Regions from separate parts of the Streptomyces sp. NPDC005485 genome, predicted to be linked through region 3. Evidence: riboswitches for the same ligand, from Rfam matches in the RefSeq annotation. Region 3 holds a riboswitch; each other region holds the start of a gene.

Region 1 (5,257 bases), on a different contig from region 3:
AGGCGAGGGCGTAGTACGGGACGGCCGCCAGACCGCCCTGCGAGGCGATGTCCAGCAGCTCGCCCTCGTAGGTGCCGCGCGAGACGAGGTTGTAGTGGGGCTGGAGCGCCACGTACCGGGCGAGGCCCTCGCGGTCGGAGAACTCCAGGGAGGCGCGGAGCCGTTCGGGCGAGATGTTGGAGGCGGCGATGGCCCGCACCTTGCCCGCCTTCACCAGCTCGTCGAGCGCGCCGACGATCTCCTCGACGGGCACTTCGGGCTTGTCGAAGTGGGTGAAGTAGAGGTCGATGCAGTCGGTGCCCAGGCGGCGCAGGGAGGCGTCGGCGGCGGCCTTGATGTTGTCGCCGGACAGGCCCGGGTACTCGGGGTGCTGGCTGACCTTGGTGGCGATGACGACGTCGGAACGGTTGCCGCGCGCCTTCAGCCAGTTGCCGATGACGGTCTCGGACTCACCGCCCGAGTTGCCGTCGGCCCACGCCGAGTAGGAGTCGGCGGTGTCGATGAAGTTGCCGCCCGCGGCCGTGTACGCATCGAGGACGGCGAAGGACTGCGCCTCGTCGGCGGTCCAGCCGAAGACATTGCCGCCGAGGGCGAGCGGGAAGACCTGGAGGTCGGAGGAACCAAGCGTGCGAAGAGAAGTCATGCCCCTCTTCAACACCCGTACCGGAAGCCAATATTCCAGACTTCCGGCACGGACTACGGACTACGGACACGAACCACCCACTACTGACAGCCGACAGCCGACGGCCGACAGCCAGCAGTCGTCAGGGCGTGAGCCCCTTGTCCCGCAGCCAGGTCATCGGGTCGATCCCCGTGGCCTGTCCGCCCGGGTGGACCTCCAGGTGGACGTGCGGCCCGGTGACGTTGCCGGTGGCGCCCACGCGGCCGATGACGTCACCGGTGGCGACCTTCTGCCCAACGCTGACGCTGATCGAGGACTGGTGGCAGAACCACAGCTCGGTGCCGTCGTCGAGGGTGAGGATCGTGCGGTAGCCGTACGCGCCGGCCCAGCCCGCCTCGGTGATCGTGCCGGAGTGGATGGCCTTGATGAGCGTGCCCGTGGGCGCCGCGAAGTCGAGGCCCGTGTGGTAACCGGAGGACCACATGGAACCGGCCTGGCCGAAGGTTCCCGTGATGGTGTACGAGGAGGTGGGCAGCGCATAGCTCTTGGCGAGCTTGGCGAGGCGCTCCGCCTCGACCTTCGCCTTGGCCGCCAGCTCCGCCTTCTTCTTCGCGGCGGCGGCCTTGGCCTCGGCCTGGTCCTGCTCCTGGGCGGCGAGCGTGACGGCCTTCTTGGCGGCGGCGGCCTCGGCGGCCTCCTGGGCGGCGCTGTCGACCTGGTCCTGCTGCGACTCGGCCTGCTGCATGATGCGGGAGCGCAGGGCCTCGCCCGCGTCGGTGGTGCCCTGCGCGGCGTCGGTGGTGGTCAGGCCGGCGCTGGTGAGCGGGGTGGCGGAGCCCTTGGCCGGGGTGTCGGAGCCGTCCGAGATCAGGGCCTTGGCCGACTCGGCGACGGACGACAGGTCGGGCATCGATATGGACACCGGGGGCTTGCCGGTCTGCGCGCTGGCCATACCGCCCGCGCCGACGGCGGCGATGACGCCGACACCCAGAACGGTGGAGCTGCGCGCGAGTCCGCCGCCGCGCTGCTTGCCGACGCGGTGCCGGCCGCGCACGGGACGAGTGGACTCCGCGGTGGGGTTCCACTCCTCCCAGGGGCCCTCGTCGCCACTGGGGCCGTAGCCGAAGGTGTCGCTGTACTTCTCATTCGGCGCGAACGAGGTTGCCTGGGCAGGCCGGTTGGACGCCACGTGGGCGCGCTCCTTTCCTTCCTTCTCGCCTACCGGGTTAGCTGACGGGTTCGGAGCAGGAAGGTCTCCTACGCGCGTATACCGACCGTGCTTCCACGGTGGAATACGAGCGATTCACCCCAAGTTGGTGGTTCCCCGGTTCCCTTGCGGGATTCGGCGCGTGCGCACGGAGCCATCTCTTGTGACGGCTGGGACGACCGCGCTGCGTTATCGAACGTTAATAGACGCGGACCCCGGATTCCAAGCGCTTCGGACTGATCATTAGCGCTTCTGGCCAGGACTTACAGGACACCACCGGCCGATATCGGGCGAGTTGACTGCGCTCGCTTAACACCGGTTCAGTTGACGGTGTGTCAGTTGTTATGCGGAGGGGCGTCATGCGATCACCCCTCGTGACAACGATCAAGAAACCGTGTCCCGCGCCTCCGGCCGCCGCACGGCGAGCAGCGCCATGTCGTCCGTGGTCCCGCCTCCGGTGTGCCGCCGCGCTTCCTCGGCGAGCGTGTTCACCAGTTCCTCGGGCCCGGCGAACACCCGCCCTGCGAGCCGCGCCGCCGGATCGAAGAAGTCCCCGCGTGCGTCCCGGGCCTCGGACAGCCCGTCGGTGTGGAAGAGAAGCGTGGCCCCGCCGGGGAAGTACGTCTCCTCGGCACGGTCGGGCCAGCTGCCCAACTCGCCCATCCCTAGCGGCAGTGCGGGCTCCCGGGCGGCGAGCACGCGCAGGCCGCCGTCCCCGTGCAGGAGCAGCGGCGCGGGATGGCCACGGTTGACGATCCGCACGACGAACCGGCCATGGCCGTCACCCTCCGAACTCCCCACTCCACCCCCATCACCGTCACCGCCACCGTCACCGTCACCGTCACCGTCGTGCGGGATCTCGGCGAGTACGGCGGTGGTGAACCCTTCGAAGGCGTCCGGGCCTTGACGCCGGGCGGCCTCGCGCACAAGGGCCCGTTCCAGGCGCTGGGCGACCGCCTCCAGCGTCGACTCCTGCTCGGCGGCCTCCCGGAACGCCCCGATGAGTACGGCGACGGCGGCCACCGCCCCCATCCCCTTCCCTCGTACGTCGCCCACGACCAGCCGTACGCCGTGCGGGGAGTCCTGCACCGCGTACAGGTCGCCGCCGATGAACGCGTCCGCCTGCGCGGCGTCGTAGCGCGCCGCGACCTCCAGCCCGTCGATCCACTCGTCGGGCTCCGGCAGGACGGCGCGCTGTGCGGCCTCGGCGATCTCCCGGGCCGAGGCGAGCCGGGCGTCGCTGCGGCGGACGAGGACGTTGATGAGGACGGCCAGGAAGCCGACCGTGGCGATGGTGACGATCTCGGTGACCGCGTCGACGTTTCCGAGGACGCCTATTTCGGCGTGGATCGCCACGACGGCGACGAGTGTGACGACTCCGGTGAGCGCCGTGCCGCGCAGCGAGTAGAGGGGCGCGGCGATCAGCGGGGCGGCGGTGAAGAAGGGGCCGCCGGTGTACTCGGTCGGCGTGAGGTACTCGTAGAACGTTCCGACGGCGATGAGCAGCACCGGAAGCGTCCGGGCGAAGGTCCGCGCGTACGAGACCGGACGCGCGTGCGCCCCGGTCCGGCCGGACGTCCGCCGACCGTGCAGCCCTTCCGGCCGACGCGCACCTCCTCGCTGCCCCACGCGTCCAGATTTCCCGGACCGGCGTCGACGGGCGACCGGTGTGGCCCGACCGGGCGAAGCCCCGGCCTCTCCTCGCCGGCCCCCGCGGCCCCTCATCGACCCCGGAAAACACCCAAGGCCCGGAACCATTGGTTCCGGGCCTTGGGCCTTCAGTAGCGGGGACAGGATTTGAACCTGCGACCTCTGGGTTATGAGCCCAGCGAGCTACCGAGCTGCTCCACCCCGCGTCGTTGACTCCACTGTACGCCATCCGCGGGACCCGACGCACATCGGTTTACGCGGCCCTCCGCACGGGCCGCGCGGCACCCCTCAGGCGGCCGGGTTCCCGGCGTGCGTGAGGGTCTCCCAGGAGACGAAGAGGTCGTCCGTTCCGGCGGGCCGCGACTGCTCGGCCAGCCGGTGCGCGGCGGGCACGTGGACGTCGAGCCGGTCCTCCAGGTGGTTGAGGGCGACCTCCACGTCGGGCCCCATGTTCCGGTCGACCCTGCCGCCGCACAGCCACGCGGGCGCGGCCTCGCCGAGCTGGTAGCGGGAGTGGAGGTCGAGCGCGGCCTTGAGCCGGTCCTTGACCCCGCTGTAGAGGTCGACGCCCTGGTGCCAGGCGGTCTCGGCGATGTGCGCGGTGGCGGCGAGCGAGTAGCCGACGTGCTTGAAGTTGCGGCAGGTCTCCTGCGCGACCCCGTCCATGTACCGCTTCTGCCCGAACCAGTACGTGGTCATCTTCTGCGGGGTGTCGATGGTGCTGCCGACCGGGGTCAGCGGCACCTTCCCGTCCTTCTCCAGGTAGAAGTAGGCGGGCACCCGGTCACGGAAGCGCCGCAGCGCGGCGTCGAAGGCCTGGTGGTCGTCGAGGAAGACGGCGATGCCGATGGCGGCGTCGGTCATGGCGAGGTCCCAGTTGCCGTTGAAGTCCGGGACCTTCCTGGTGACTTCGGGGAGGTAGGCGGTCCGCAGCATGCCCTGGAACCGGGTGACGCCGGCCTTGGACCAGCCGGCGCCGGTGTGCCGCACGATCTCACCGGCCCGCGCCCAGCTGGACCCGGCCCAGGCGGTCTGCAGCCCGGCGTTGCCCTCGGTGTGCCGCCGCACCTTCCCGGACCAGGCGTCCATGATCTCGATCGCCTTCGCCGCGTGCTCCCGCTTGCCGGTGATGCTCCACAGCAGGGCCTGGGTGTACGCGGCGATGGCGTCCTCGCGCTCCTCGACGCAGCCGTGCCCGGGCCGGGTGTCGGGCGGGCACTCGACGGTGGCGTACGGCTTGGCCTGGTACTTGTACGACCCGTACTTGCTGTCCCGCATGGCGAGGAACGCCCCGAGCCAGGGCTCCTTCCCCGCGTCGACGTGCTTGCGTACGGCGGTGAGCTGGTCCTTGCTCACCAGCACCCCGGGGTGCGCGAACCCGGCGTCCTTGGGCCGCGCCCGCGCCGCCGTCCGCGTCTGTGGCGACGACACCCCGCACGAGACGACGAGCCCCGCGAGCAGGGGTGCCATCAACACCGCCGTCACACGCCGCGTCACTGACCCCACTGAACCCACTGTCCCAACCTCCGAGTCGCCTCCTCAGAGCGTGGCCCCGGGCCGACGACGGCGCAGATTCTCTTAGCCCGACCGGGAGACCGCGCAGCCGTCAGGGCCCGGGCTACCCCAGGAGATGCCGATTGGGCGCCTGCGCCTGCCCCGCGTACTCGGGAAGTACGACGACGACCGCGCCCTCCGCCGCCAGGAGCCCGCTCCCGTCGGCCCCGGCGACGAACGTGTCGGGCTCGCGCCACGCGGTGACCACCCGCCGTACCCCGGCG
Region 2 (5,257 bases), on a different contig from region 3:
GTGCCGTCCGGCAGCCGGGGCGCCGTCTCGACGACGTCCGGCTGACCGCAGGGGCAGCGGTGCGCGATCGCGCGCAGCCCGCGCGGCGGACGGCCGAGCTGCTGCTTGAAGGCCTCGACGTCCGCGTCGGTGGGCTCGGTGCGCGGGGTGGTCGGCGGAGGCGTTTGCATACCTGTTCTTTCCTACTGGTCCTGCGTGCTGATCGGTCTTGCGTACTGAGTCGGTCCTACGTGCTCATCCGGTCCTACGTGCGCAACTGGTCCTGCCTGCTCAGCGGTTCACCGGTCGGCGGCGTCGGACTTGTCCACGCCGTCCCAGACGTTCGAGTACCAGGGGCGGTCGGCCGCCCCCTTCTCCGCGCGGGACTGCTTCGCCGCGTCCGGGTCGATCACGATGTAACCGGTCTCGCCCGGCATGACGTAGTGCAGCCGCTGCCGGATCTGCTGCTCCGCGTACGCGTCGTCCTGCCAGCGCGCCTTGAGGTCGCGCAGCTGCTCGACCCGCTGCCGGGCCTGCTGCTGCTCCCGCTGCTGGTCGGCGATCTCGGCGCGCTGGGAGACGTACTGCCTTATCGGGTACGCGAGCGCGACGATCAGGGTGCACAGGACGAGGGCGAGGAGCGCGGCCCGGCCCGTCAGCCGGGAGCGGCGGGCCTGGCGCTTGGTCTGGGAGCGGTAGACACGGGCCGCCGTCTGCTCGCCGAGCACCCGCAGCCTGGTCGCGGTGGAGAACCGGTCCCGGTCCTTCACGGCCATCGTCCCGCCTCCCGTTCGTCCCGTTTCACACGCGCGTACGTCCCCGCACACGGTACGGGACCGAGTACGGGGACGTACGTACGACGCTTCCTACGAGGCTACGGTCAGCCCTTGAAGCGGGGGAAGGCGCTGCGGCCGGCGTACACCGCGGCGTCGTCGAGGATCTCCTCGATGCGCAGCAGCTGGTTGTACTTGGCGACGCGGTCCGAGCGGGCCGGGGCGCCGGTCTTGATCTGGCCGCAGTTCACCGCGACGGCGAGGTCGGCGATGGTGACGTCCTCGGTCTCGCCGGAGCGGTGGGACATCATGCACTTGAAGCCGTTGCGCTGGGCCATCTCGACGGCGTCCAGGGTCTCGGTCAGCGAACCGATCTGGTTGACCTTGACGAGCAGGGCGTTGGCGGAGCCCTCCTCGATGCCGCGGGCGAGGCGCTCCGGGTTGGTGACGAAGAGGTCGTCGCCGACGATCTGGACCTTGTCACCGATCTTCGCGGTGATGGTGTTCCAGCCGGCCCAGTCGTCCTCGTACAGCGGGTCCTCGATGGAGACCAGCGGGTACGCGGAGACGAGCTCCTCGTAGTACTCGGTCATCTCGGCGGCCGAGCGGGACTTGCCCTCGAACTCGTACTTGCCGTCCTTGTAGAACTCGGACGCGGCGACGTCGAGCGCGAGCGCGATCTGCTCGCCCGGGACGTAACCGGCCTGCTTGATGGCCTCGACGATGAGGTCGAGCGCGGCGCGGTTGGACTCCAGGTTCGGGGCGAAGCCGCCCTCGTCGCCCAGTCCGGTCGACAGACCCTTGGTCTTCAGGACCTTCTTGAGGGTGTGGTAGACCTCGGCGCCCCAGCGCAGGGCCTCGGAGAAGGACTCCGCGCCGATCGGGGCGATCATGAACTCCTGGATGTCCACGTTCGAGTCGGCGTGCGAGCCGCCGTTCAGGATGTTCATCATCGGAACGGGCAGCAGGTGCGCGTTCGGGCCGCCCAGGTAGCGGAAGAGGGGGAGGTCGCTGGCCTCGGAGGCGGCGTGGGCGACGGCGAGGGAGACGCCGAGGATGGCGTTGGCGCCGAGCGAGCCCTTGTTGTCGGTGGCGTCCAGGTCGAACATCGCCTGGTCGATCAGGCGCTGCTCGGTGGCGTCGTAGCCGACGAGCTCCGGGCCGATCTGCTCGATGACCGCGAGGACGGCCTTCTCGACACCCTTGCCCTGGTAGCGGTTCGGGTCACCGTCGCGGAGCTCGATGGCCTCGAAGGCACCCGTGGAGGCGCCGGACGGGACGGCCGCACGGCCGGTGCTGCCGTCGTCGAGGCCGACCTCGACCTCGACGGTGGGGTTGCCTCGCGAGTCGAGGATTTCCCGGGCTACGACGACGTCGATGGACGGCACGAGCATCTCCTTCTGGGATGTGACGCGGGTACACAGGACTTCGGCAGTCCCGCGAGATGAGCCTAACCGGCCCAGGGCGATCGGCCAGCCGGTCGACCACTCCTTGAGCAGAACTCAGGGTAAACATTGTTCCAGAACGGAACAAAAAAGGAATGAAGAGGGCGAGGAGAGCCGCGAAGCGGGCCAAGAAAAAAACCCCGCTCCAGTGCGTACGGGGGAACACGCACCGGAGCGGGGAGCCCGTGGGGACGGGGGGTGCCCCTCACGTGGCCTCCACTATGAAGGCCACGCATGGGAGGAGGCTGTGGTTCAGCTGAGGTGAAGCTGCTGACCGGGGTAGATGAAGTCGGCGTCGTCGATGATGTCCTGGTTCAGCTTGAACAGCTTCTGCCAGCCACCCTTGACGTGCTTCTTCTCGGCGATCGAGCTGAGGCTGTCGCCCTTCTTCACCTTGTACTCGCCGTCACCCTTCTTGACCTTCTTGCCGGTCGGGGTCTGGACGGTCTTCTTGGCGGCGGGGCGCTCCTGCGAGCGGGAGGCGTGCTGCTCGCTCGTCGTGGTGCTCTGCTGCTGCGGCTGGGTGGTGCTCTGCGAGCTGGAGCCGGAGCCCGTGTCCGACGAGGTGGAACCGCCGCCGGTCGACGCACCCGACAGGCCCACGCCACAGCTCGGCCAGGCGCCCTTGCCCTGCGAGGCGAGAACCTTCTCGGCGACCGCTATCTGCTCGGACTTGGAGGCCTGGTCGGCGGAGGAGGCGTACGCGGTGCCGCCGTACGCGGCCCACGTGGACGAGGAGAACTGGAGGCCGCCGTAGTAACCGTTGCCGGTGTTGATCGACCAGTTGCCGCCGGACTCGCACGAGGCGACGGCGTCCCACTCGGAGGCGGTGGCGGCGGAGGCGGTGCCGGAGGCCATCAGCGGAGCGGCGATGGCGACGCCGGTGACACCGGCGAGCGTGGCGACACGGGTGGCCTTGGACGGGCGGCGGTGCTTGCCCTTGCTGGAAAACAGCATGAGAGATCCCCTCACCGACGCCTGCGAGGTGAGCTGTCGGGTTCGGGCCGGTTGAGTTGCCCGGCCGCGCACCACTGGTGCGCGGCTTCACCCCAAGCCGGTCCGGCAACGATCACCGGGTCCGGCACTTACCTGGGTCCCCCGCTCCTGCCTACGGCGCTTGACGCGACGACTGTTCCCGTACGGCCGTTGGCAGGATTCGGCGTTGCGACCGTCGGTGCCCGCTGTGGCGAGCGGTCACGACCGTAGACATGCGATCGCCGGAATTTCAAAGACGATCAGGGCTACTGAGACTCATGTCTCACTCTCACCAAACCGGACATTCCATCTCGAACCATGACCTGAACTACCGCTGGATTTAGCCCGATTCGCCAGATGACGGCCAGTTGGTCGGCTACCTACCGGGCGGCTTCGACACTGTCCAGCTCAAGCTTCTGACCGGGGAGGATGAGGTCCGGGTCGGCGCCGAGCGCCTGCTCGTTCGCGGAGTACAAACCGGACCATCCGCCCTTCAGGTCAAGGGAGTCGGCGATGGACCAGAGACTGTCCCCGCTGCGGACGACGTACGAGCCGTCCGTCGCGCCGCGTGCGGCGCCGGAGCCGCGTGAGGCGTGACGGCCGGAGGTGTCGTCACCGCGGCTGTCGGAGGCGCCGTCGGCCGCACCCTCGCCGGTGCTCCCCTCGGCCTCTTCGCCGGCGCTGTCGCCGCGGTGGCGCCCGGAGCCGGATTCGGAGGTCGCGGTCCCGGAGGAGCCGTCCGAAGAGTCGCCGTTCTGGCCGGACTTGTCCGACTCGTCGCTCTTTGTCGACCCTGTGGTCGCACTGTCGGAATCCTGTGAGTCGCCGGAGTCGCCGTCGGACGTGTCGGCCTTGGTCGAGTTCCGGGTCTCGCCCGAGGAGGCGTCGGACGACGTGTCGGACGAGGAGTCGGAGAGGCCCGAGGAGTCGGTGCCGGAATCGGATGAACCAGACGAATCCGAAGTATCCGAGGAATCAGACGAACCTGAGGAACTCGACGAGCTGGACGAACCGGAGGAGTCGGACGAGTCCCCGGCCACGCCCGTGTCGACGTCGATCGAGCCCGAGTTCTTGCTGAGCCCGGAGAGCGGGCCACAGGTGGGCCAGGCGACGAGCCCCTGGTCGTCGAGGACCTTCTCGGCCACGGCTATCTGCTGCGAACGGCTGGCCTGGTCGGCGGTCGGCGCGTAGGTGAGGCCGCCGTACTTCTGCCAGTTCTCCTGGGTCAGCTGTAGTCCGCCGTAGTACCCGTTGCCGTCGTTGGCGCTCCAGGACCCGCCGCTCTCGCATTCTGCGACCCGATCCCATGTGGTCCCGTCGGCCGCGTGCGCACCGGTGGCACCGAGCAACGGGATGGCGATCGCCGATCCGGTCACTCCTGCCGCGACGATGAGAGCCGGAGCCTGACGGGGTCGACGGTGACGGCCGTTCCCGGAGAGCATGCGGAAGCCTTTCGCGTGACAGCAGATAACTACCGCGGCTGGTGGGCCGCGTTGACGAGTGAACGTATCCGCACTCGAACGCTTGTCACAAGTCGATGCAGCGTAGATCACGTGAAGATCACAGAGTTGAGGGAGTGTCAGGTTTACCTGCCCCTGGAGTGCACATATGCGCGCGCCAGGGGGCACTACCGGCCCGGGGTGAACTCCACGGGGAGCGTGCGCAGTCCACGCATGATGAGTCCGCCGCGCCAGCGCAAATCGGCCGAATCCCCCGCGAGTTGCAGGTCGGGAAGGCGGGTGAGAAGCGTCGCGAGAGCGGTCTGGCCTTCCAGGCGGGCGAGCGGAGCGCCGAGGCAGTAGTGGATGCCGTGCCCGTATCCGAGGTGCTGGTTGTCGCGGCGGGTGAGGTCGAGGGTGTCCGGCCGGTCGAACCGCTCGGGATCGCGGTCGGCAGCCGCGAGGACGACGAGGACGGGGTCGCCCGGCGCGATGTGCTGCCCGCCGAGGACGACGGGCTCCGTGGCGAACCGCCAGGTCGCGAGTTCGACAGGGCCGTCGTAGCGGAGGAGTTCCTCGACCCCGGTCTCCAGCAGCCCGGTCTCACCGGCGGCGACGGACTGCTGCAGGGCGGCCCGCTGCTCGG
Region 3 (5,257 bases):
GGTCGCCGATGCCCCGCTTGGGAACGTTGAGGATCCGGCGCAGCGGTACCGAGTCCTCCGGGTTCGACAGCACGCGCAGGTACGCGAGGACGTCGCGGACCTCCTTGCGCTCGTAGAAGCGGACACCGCCGACGACCTTGTAGGGCAGGCCGACGCGGATGAAGACCTCTTCGAAGACACGGGACTGGGCGTTCGTACGGTAGAAGACGGCGACGTCTCCGGCCTTCGCCTCGCCCGCGTCCGTCAGACGGTCTATCTCGTCGGCGACGAACTGCGCCTCGTCGTGCTCGGTGTCGGCGACGTAGCCGGTGATGTTCGAGCCCGCGCCCGCGTTCGTCCACAGGTTCTTCGGGCGACGCGACTCGTTGCGCTCGATGACGGCGTTGGCGGCGGTCAGGATGGTCTGCGTGGAGCGGTAGTTCTGTTCGAGCAGGATCGTCGTCGCGTCCGTGTAGTCCTCCTCGAACTGGAGGATGTTGCGGATGGTCGCGCCGCGGAAGGCGTAGATCGACTGGTCGGCGTCGCCCACGACGCACAGCTCGGCGGGGCCGAGGTCGTCCTCGCTCGGGGGTACGTCGACGGGGTGCGCGGAGGTGCCGACCAGCTCGCGCACGAGGGCGTACTGCGCGTGGTTGGTGTCCTGGTACTCGTCGACCATGACGTGGCGGAAGCGGCGGCGGTAGTGCTCGGCGACGTCCGGGAAGGCGCGGAGCAGGTTGACCGTCGTCATGATCAGGTCGTCGAAGTCCAGCGCGTTCGCCTCGCGCAGCCGCGACTGGTAGAGCACGTACGCCTGGGCGAGGGTCTTCTCGAAGCCGTCGGAGGCCTGGGCGGCGAAGTCCTCCTCGTCGATCAGCTCGTTCTTCAGGTTGGAGATCTTGGCGCTGAACGACTTCGGCGGGAAGCGCTTCGGGTCGAGGTCCAGGTCGCGGCAGACCAGGGCCATCAGACGCTTGCTGTCGGCGGCGTCGTAGATCGAGAACGACGACGTGAAGCCGAGCCGCTTCGACTCGCGGCGCAGGATGCGCACGCACGCGCTGTGGAAGGTCATGACCCACATCGCGTTGGCGCGCGGGCCGACCAGCTGCTCGACGCGCTCCTTCATCTCGCCCGCGGCCTTGTTGGTGAAGGTGATGGCGAGGATCTGCCCGGGGTGCACATGGCGCTCGGCCAGCAGATAGGCGATCCGGTGCGTGAGCACCCGGGTCTTGCCGGAGCCGGCGCCGGCCACGATGAGCAGGGGGGCGCCGGAGTGCACCACGGCCGCCCGCTGGTTCTCGTTCAGCCCGTCCAGGAGCGCGGCCGCCTCCACGGCGGGGCGCGGGGCTCCGTCGCGGTAGTAGGCGTCGCGGTCCGGGGGCACGTCGAAACGGCCGCCGAACAGGTCGTCCGGAAGCGGCTCGGCCGCCCCGTCCTCGGGCGGCGGCGGGGGCTCTTCCTCGTGAGCCCCTGAGGGCTTGAGGTCCGCCAGGAAGCTGTCGTCAAAGAGGCTGCTCATCGCTCTCCGAGTCTAGGCCGCCGCACTGACAACAGACCGCCGCCCCGGGATTTCCCTGTCCCGCGAGGGCTCCGGAAGCCGATGATCTTCCAGAACCGGCCACTCGGCACTCCTTCGCCGTCAGGAATCGTCCAGGACGATCAAGAACCGTACGGTTACGGTCAGCCACCGGCCGGGCGGGAATGCCCCTTGAAGACCACTGCATGGGGTCACGAGTCACCACGGACGGTCACGGAAGCGGCGGTTGAGGCCAAGGTCACGAAAATGTATCGGGCATATCGAACATCAACCTTCACAGGGACCACACGAGTTGGCTAGCGTGCCGGGCAGACCGCTCGACCCTCTCCGGCGAACGTCGCCGGGCCGTGCGGCCTCCGCCGAATTCGGTGTGCCCACGCGGCAGCCGGAACCGGGGACCCACCGAACCTGGGGTGAATCGGTCCAACCGCCTTTCGGGGCAAGGACCGTAGGGCAAACCTTCCGGAGCACCCGCCCGAACCCGACAGCTAACCCGGTAGGCGGATGACGGAAGGAGTCGCCTCCCTTGGCGTCGCACAAAAAGCCGCGTCCTGCTGCAACGCGCGTAGCGGGCATGCGGACTCCCGCCCTGGCAACAGCGGCCCTCACCTCCGTGGCCCTGCTCTCCCAGACGGCGAACGCCGCGCCCTCGGCCGAGCCCAGGCCGAGCCTCGAAGAAGTGCAGAAGAAGGTCGACGACCTCTACCACCAGGCGGAGACGGCGACCGAGAAGTACAACACCGCCAAGGAGAAGACCACCAAGCAGCGCAAGCAGGTCGACACCCTTCTCGACGACGTCGCCCAGCGCACCGACAAGCTCAACTCCGCGCGCGAGGAGCTGGGTTCTTTCGCCGCCGCGCAGTACCGGACCGGCGCCGCCGCCCCCGGCACCGCGACCCTGCTGCTGGCCGACGACCCGCAGGACTACTTCGACCAGACCCAGCTGATGAGCCGGCTGACCAGCCGTCAGAAGACCGCCGTCGACGACTACGTCACCGAGCAGTCCGAGACGGCGAAGAAGCGCCAGGAGGCCTCCAAGAGCCTGGAGACGCTGACCGAGTCGCAGAAGTCGCTGAAGTCGTCGAAGGCCGACGTCCAGAAGAAGCTCTCCGAAGCGCGCGAGATGCTCTCGAAGCTGACCGCCGAGGAGAAGGCGCGGCTCGCGGCGATCGAGAAGAAGAAGGAAGCAGAGGCCCGGCGCAAGGCGGCGGAGCTGGCGGCCCAGCAGGCCGCCGAGGCGAAGCAGCGCCAGGAGGCGGAGGCAGCCGCTCAGCAGCAGTCCGGCTCCGGCACCTCGGACTCCTCGAGTTCGGGAAGCACGGGCACCGGCACCTCCACGGGCGACTCCTCGTACGCCACGAAGGCCGCCAAGGCGCTCACCTTCGCCCGCGCCCAGGTCGGCAAGCCGTATGTGTGGGGCGCCACCGGCCCCGACTCGTACGACTGCTCCGGGCTCACCGCGGCCGCCTGGAAGGCGGCCGGCGTCGACCTCCCGCGCACCACCTACGACCAGGTCAACGCGGGCACGACGGTCTCCCTCTCCAACGCGCAACCCGGCGACCTGATCTTCTTCTACGACGACATCAGCCACGTCGGCCTCTACATAGGCAACGGGATGATGATCCACGCCCCGAAGCCGGGCGCGTACGTCCGCGAGGAGTCCGTCTACTACGCCGGCTCCTCGATCATCCACAGCGTGGTGCGACCGGCGTGAACGCACCGTAGGGAGGGGGTCCACGCGCGCGTGGACCCCCTTTTTCGTGCCGTATGCGTTTTTCGTCCTCCACGCGCGCGTGCAGCACGGCAAGCCGCGCGAAGATCCCTAGCATCGGGCGCATGTCAGGCATCTCCCAGCTCCGCGCGTGGTGGGCGGAGCGTCCGCCCGCCGCCGGGGCCGCCGTCATGGCCACCGGCATCGTCTCCGTCGGGCTGTCCCTGACCGGCTACGAGACCCTGTCCCGTATCGCCCTGGTCCTGGCGGTCATCGCGTGGCTCGCGCTCGGCGCGGACTTCGGGGTGCGGCTCGTACGGGACCGGGCGCGCTGGGTGGCGGAGGCGTGCACGCCGGGCGCACTCACCGCCATCGCCGCGACCACCGTGCTCGGCACCCGGCTGTCCGCCCTCGGGTGGCTGGGCCTCGCAGAGGCTCTGCTCGCGCTGGCGGCCCTGCTCTGGCCGGGGCTGCTGATCGTGGTCGTACGGCACTGGGGGCGCCGTATGCCCGGAGCGGTGTTCCTCGGCTGTGTGGCCACCCAGGGGCTCGCCGTGCTGGGCTCCGTGCTGGCCGCGCTGGTGGGCGTGGAGTGGCTCGCGCATGCCGCGCTGGCGCTGTTCTGGCTCGGGATCGTCCTCTACGGGGTGGCGTTGCTCCGCTTCGACATCCGGCAGGTGGCCACCGGGGCCGGGGACCAGTGGGTGGCGGGCGGTGCGCTCGCCATCTCGGCGCTGGCCGGGGCGAAGCTCGTGACCGCGCACCACGCGAACCCGTACCTGTGGAACGACGACGACAACGGCGTCCTTCGCGCAGTCACCGCCGCGCTGCTCGTGCTGGACCTCGCCTGGTACGTCGTCCTGTTCGCCGCCGAGGCGGTCTGGCCGCGGCCGCGCTACGACGTACGGCGCTGGGCGACCGTGTTCCCCATGGGGATGACGGCGGTGGCGACCCTGGCGGTCGGGACCGCCCTCGGCAGCGGATGGCTGAGCGGCCCGGGGCAGACGCTGCTGTGGATCGCGGTGGCGGCCTGGTTGCTCGTGGCAGCCGGGGCGGCCGGGAGGGTCAGGTCCAGAGCACCGCGATGAAGATGTTCGCCGTGGTCAGCAGGCCGACCAGCCCGAACAGCCCCTTGTCGACCTTCTCGTCGTCGCGCTTCACGTAGACGAGCCCCAGGATCACGATCAGCAGGGCCAGCTTCACGCCGATCTTGAAGGTGTTGACCGTGTGGTCGTCGGCCTGGTTGAGCCCGACCAGCGCGACGCCCGTGACCAGCATGGTCAGCGCGCCGTGGAGCATCGCGGGAACGAACCGGGCGGTGCCCTGGCCCATCGCCTTCATCTGGGTGAAGAAGCCGCCGAGGAGCGCGGCGATGCCGATGATGTGCAGGCCGACGAAGAGATGGATGAGTACGTCCATGAGGCCGGAGCCTAACCGGGGGCCCGCGTTCCCCTGAGCACCGGGCCTCCCCCCGGGTGGGCCTCGGCAGGATGCGGCACTCGGAAGGCGCCGGACGGCGGCCTAGCACGGTGGCGCCCCCGGCCGCCGCCGAACCACCTCATCGGTCAGCACACTCCGTGAAGTCGGCGACAGAGGAACGGGATCACGGCCACAGACGGTCGCCCAGCGGTCGAGTCGGATCATTTCCGTACATTGCGTTACCACTCGACCTAAGTGAGGTTTAGCGTCCTCCACCAGGTGACCGGCTCCCCACCGCCGCCCGGGCCAGGGGCGGCAGTCGGACACCACCGCCGAGAAGGTCCGGCGGCGGCCCGCTCCCCCTGTGTGGGCCGCCGTCGGACGCGTCACCGCTCACCGCTCACGCCCCGGCGGTCGTACGGAAGGATGTGGGCCCTCGTGGCAGCGCACCGCAAGCCCAGACAGCGCTCGCTCGGTGGCGGTACGGCCCGCACAGCGGCCACGATCGCTCTCGCCGGAGCGGCGACGGCGACGGGCTTCGACGGAACGGGTCACGCCGAGCCACACCTGTCGGCGGCGCAGGTGAAGGCCAAGGTCGACAAGTTGTACGA

What was found. Region 3 has a riboswitch for cyclic di-AMP ahead of ABZS97_RS00580 (NlpC/P60 family protein). Riboswitches for the same ligand answer to the same signal wherever they lie in the genome.
Region 1: it holds a riboswitch for cyclic di-AMP, as region 3 does, so the genes downstream of both, ABZS97_RS32530 (M23 family metallopeptidase) here and ABZS97_RS00580 (NlpC/P60 family protein) in region 3, are expected to answer to the same signal.
Region 2: it holds a riboswitch for cyclic di-AMP, as region 3 does, so the genes downstream of both, ABZS97_RS32705 (transglycosylase family protein) here and ABZS97_RS00580 (NlpC/P60 family protein) in region 3, are expected to answer to the same signal.

The regions. Positions count from the first base shown of each region.
Region 1 is NZ_JBEXDZ010000127.1:13,549-18,805, reverse strand. It holds gene ABZS97_RS32535 (aldo/keto reductase) at 1-643, opposite strand, end outside; gene ABZS97_RS32530 (M23 family metallopeptidase) at 765-1,811, opposite strand; cyclic di-AMP (ydaO/yuaA leader) riboswitch at 1,823-1,980, opposite strand; gene ABZS97_RS32525 (PP2C family protein-serine/threonine phosphatase) at 2,214-3,338, opposite strand; tRNA gene ABZS97_RS32520 (tRNA-Met) at 3,612-3,685, opposite strand; gene ABZS97_RS32515 (alginate lyase family protein) at 3,768-4,976, opposite strand; gene ABZS97_RS32510 (dihydrofolate reductase family protein) at 5,098-5,257, opposite strand, start outside.
Region 2 is NZ_JBEXDZ010000129.1:5,601-10,857, forward strand. It holds gene ABZS97_RS32690 (DUF501 domain-containing protein) at 1-170, opposite strand, end outside; gene ABZS97_RS32695 (septum formation initiator family protein) at 279-755, opposite strand; gene eno (phosphopyruvate hydratase) at 860-2,140, opposite strand; gene ABZS97_RS32705 (transglycosylase family protein) at 2,450-3,154, opposite strand; cyclic di-AMP (ydaO/yuaA leader) riboswitch at 3,158-3,323, opposite strand; gene ABZS97_RS32710 (transglycosylase family protein) at 3,553-4,614, opposite strand; gene ABZS97_RS32715 (cytochrome P450) at 4,800-5,257, opposite strand, start outside.
Region 3 is NZ_JBEXDZ010000001.1:116,610-121,866, reverse strand. It holds gene pcrA (DNA helicase PcrA) at 1-1,498, opposite strand, end outside; cyclic di-AMP (ydaO/yuaA leader) riboswitch at 1,864-2,035, shown strand; gene ABZS97_RS00580 (NlpC/P60 family protein) at 2,043-3,230, shown strand; gene ABZS97_RS00575 (tellurite resistance/C4-dicarboxylate transporter family protein) at 3,353-4,315, shown strand; gene ABZS97_RS00570 (hypothetical protein) at 4,293-4,646, opposite strand; gene ABZS97_RS00565 (NlpC/P60 family protein) at 5,085-5,257, shown strand, end outside.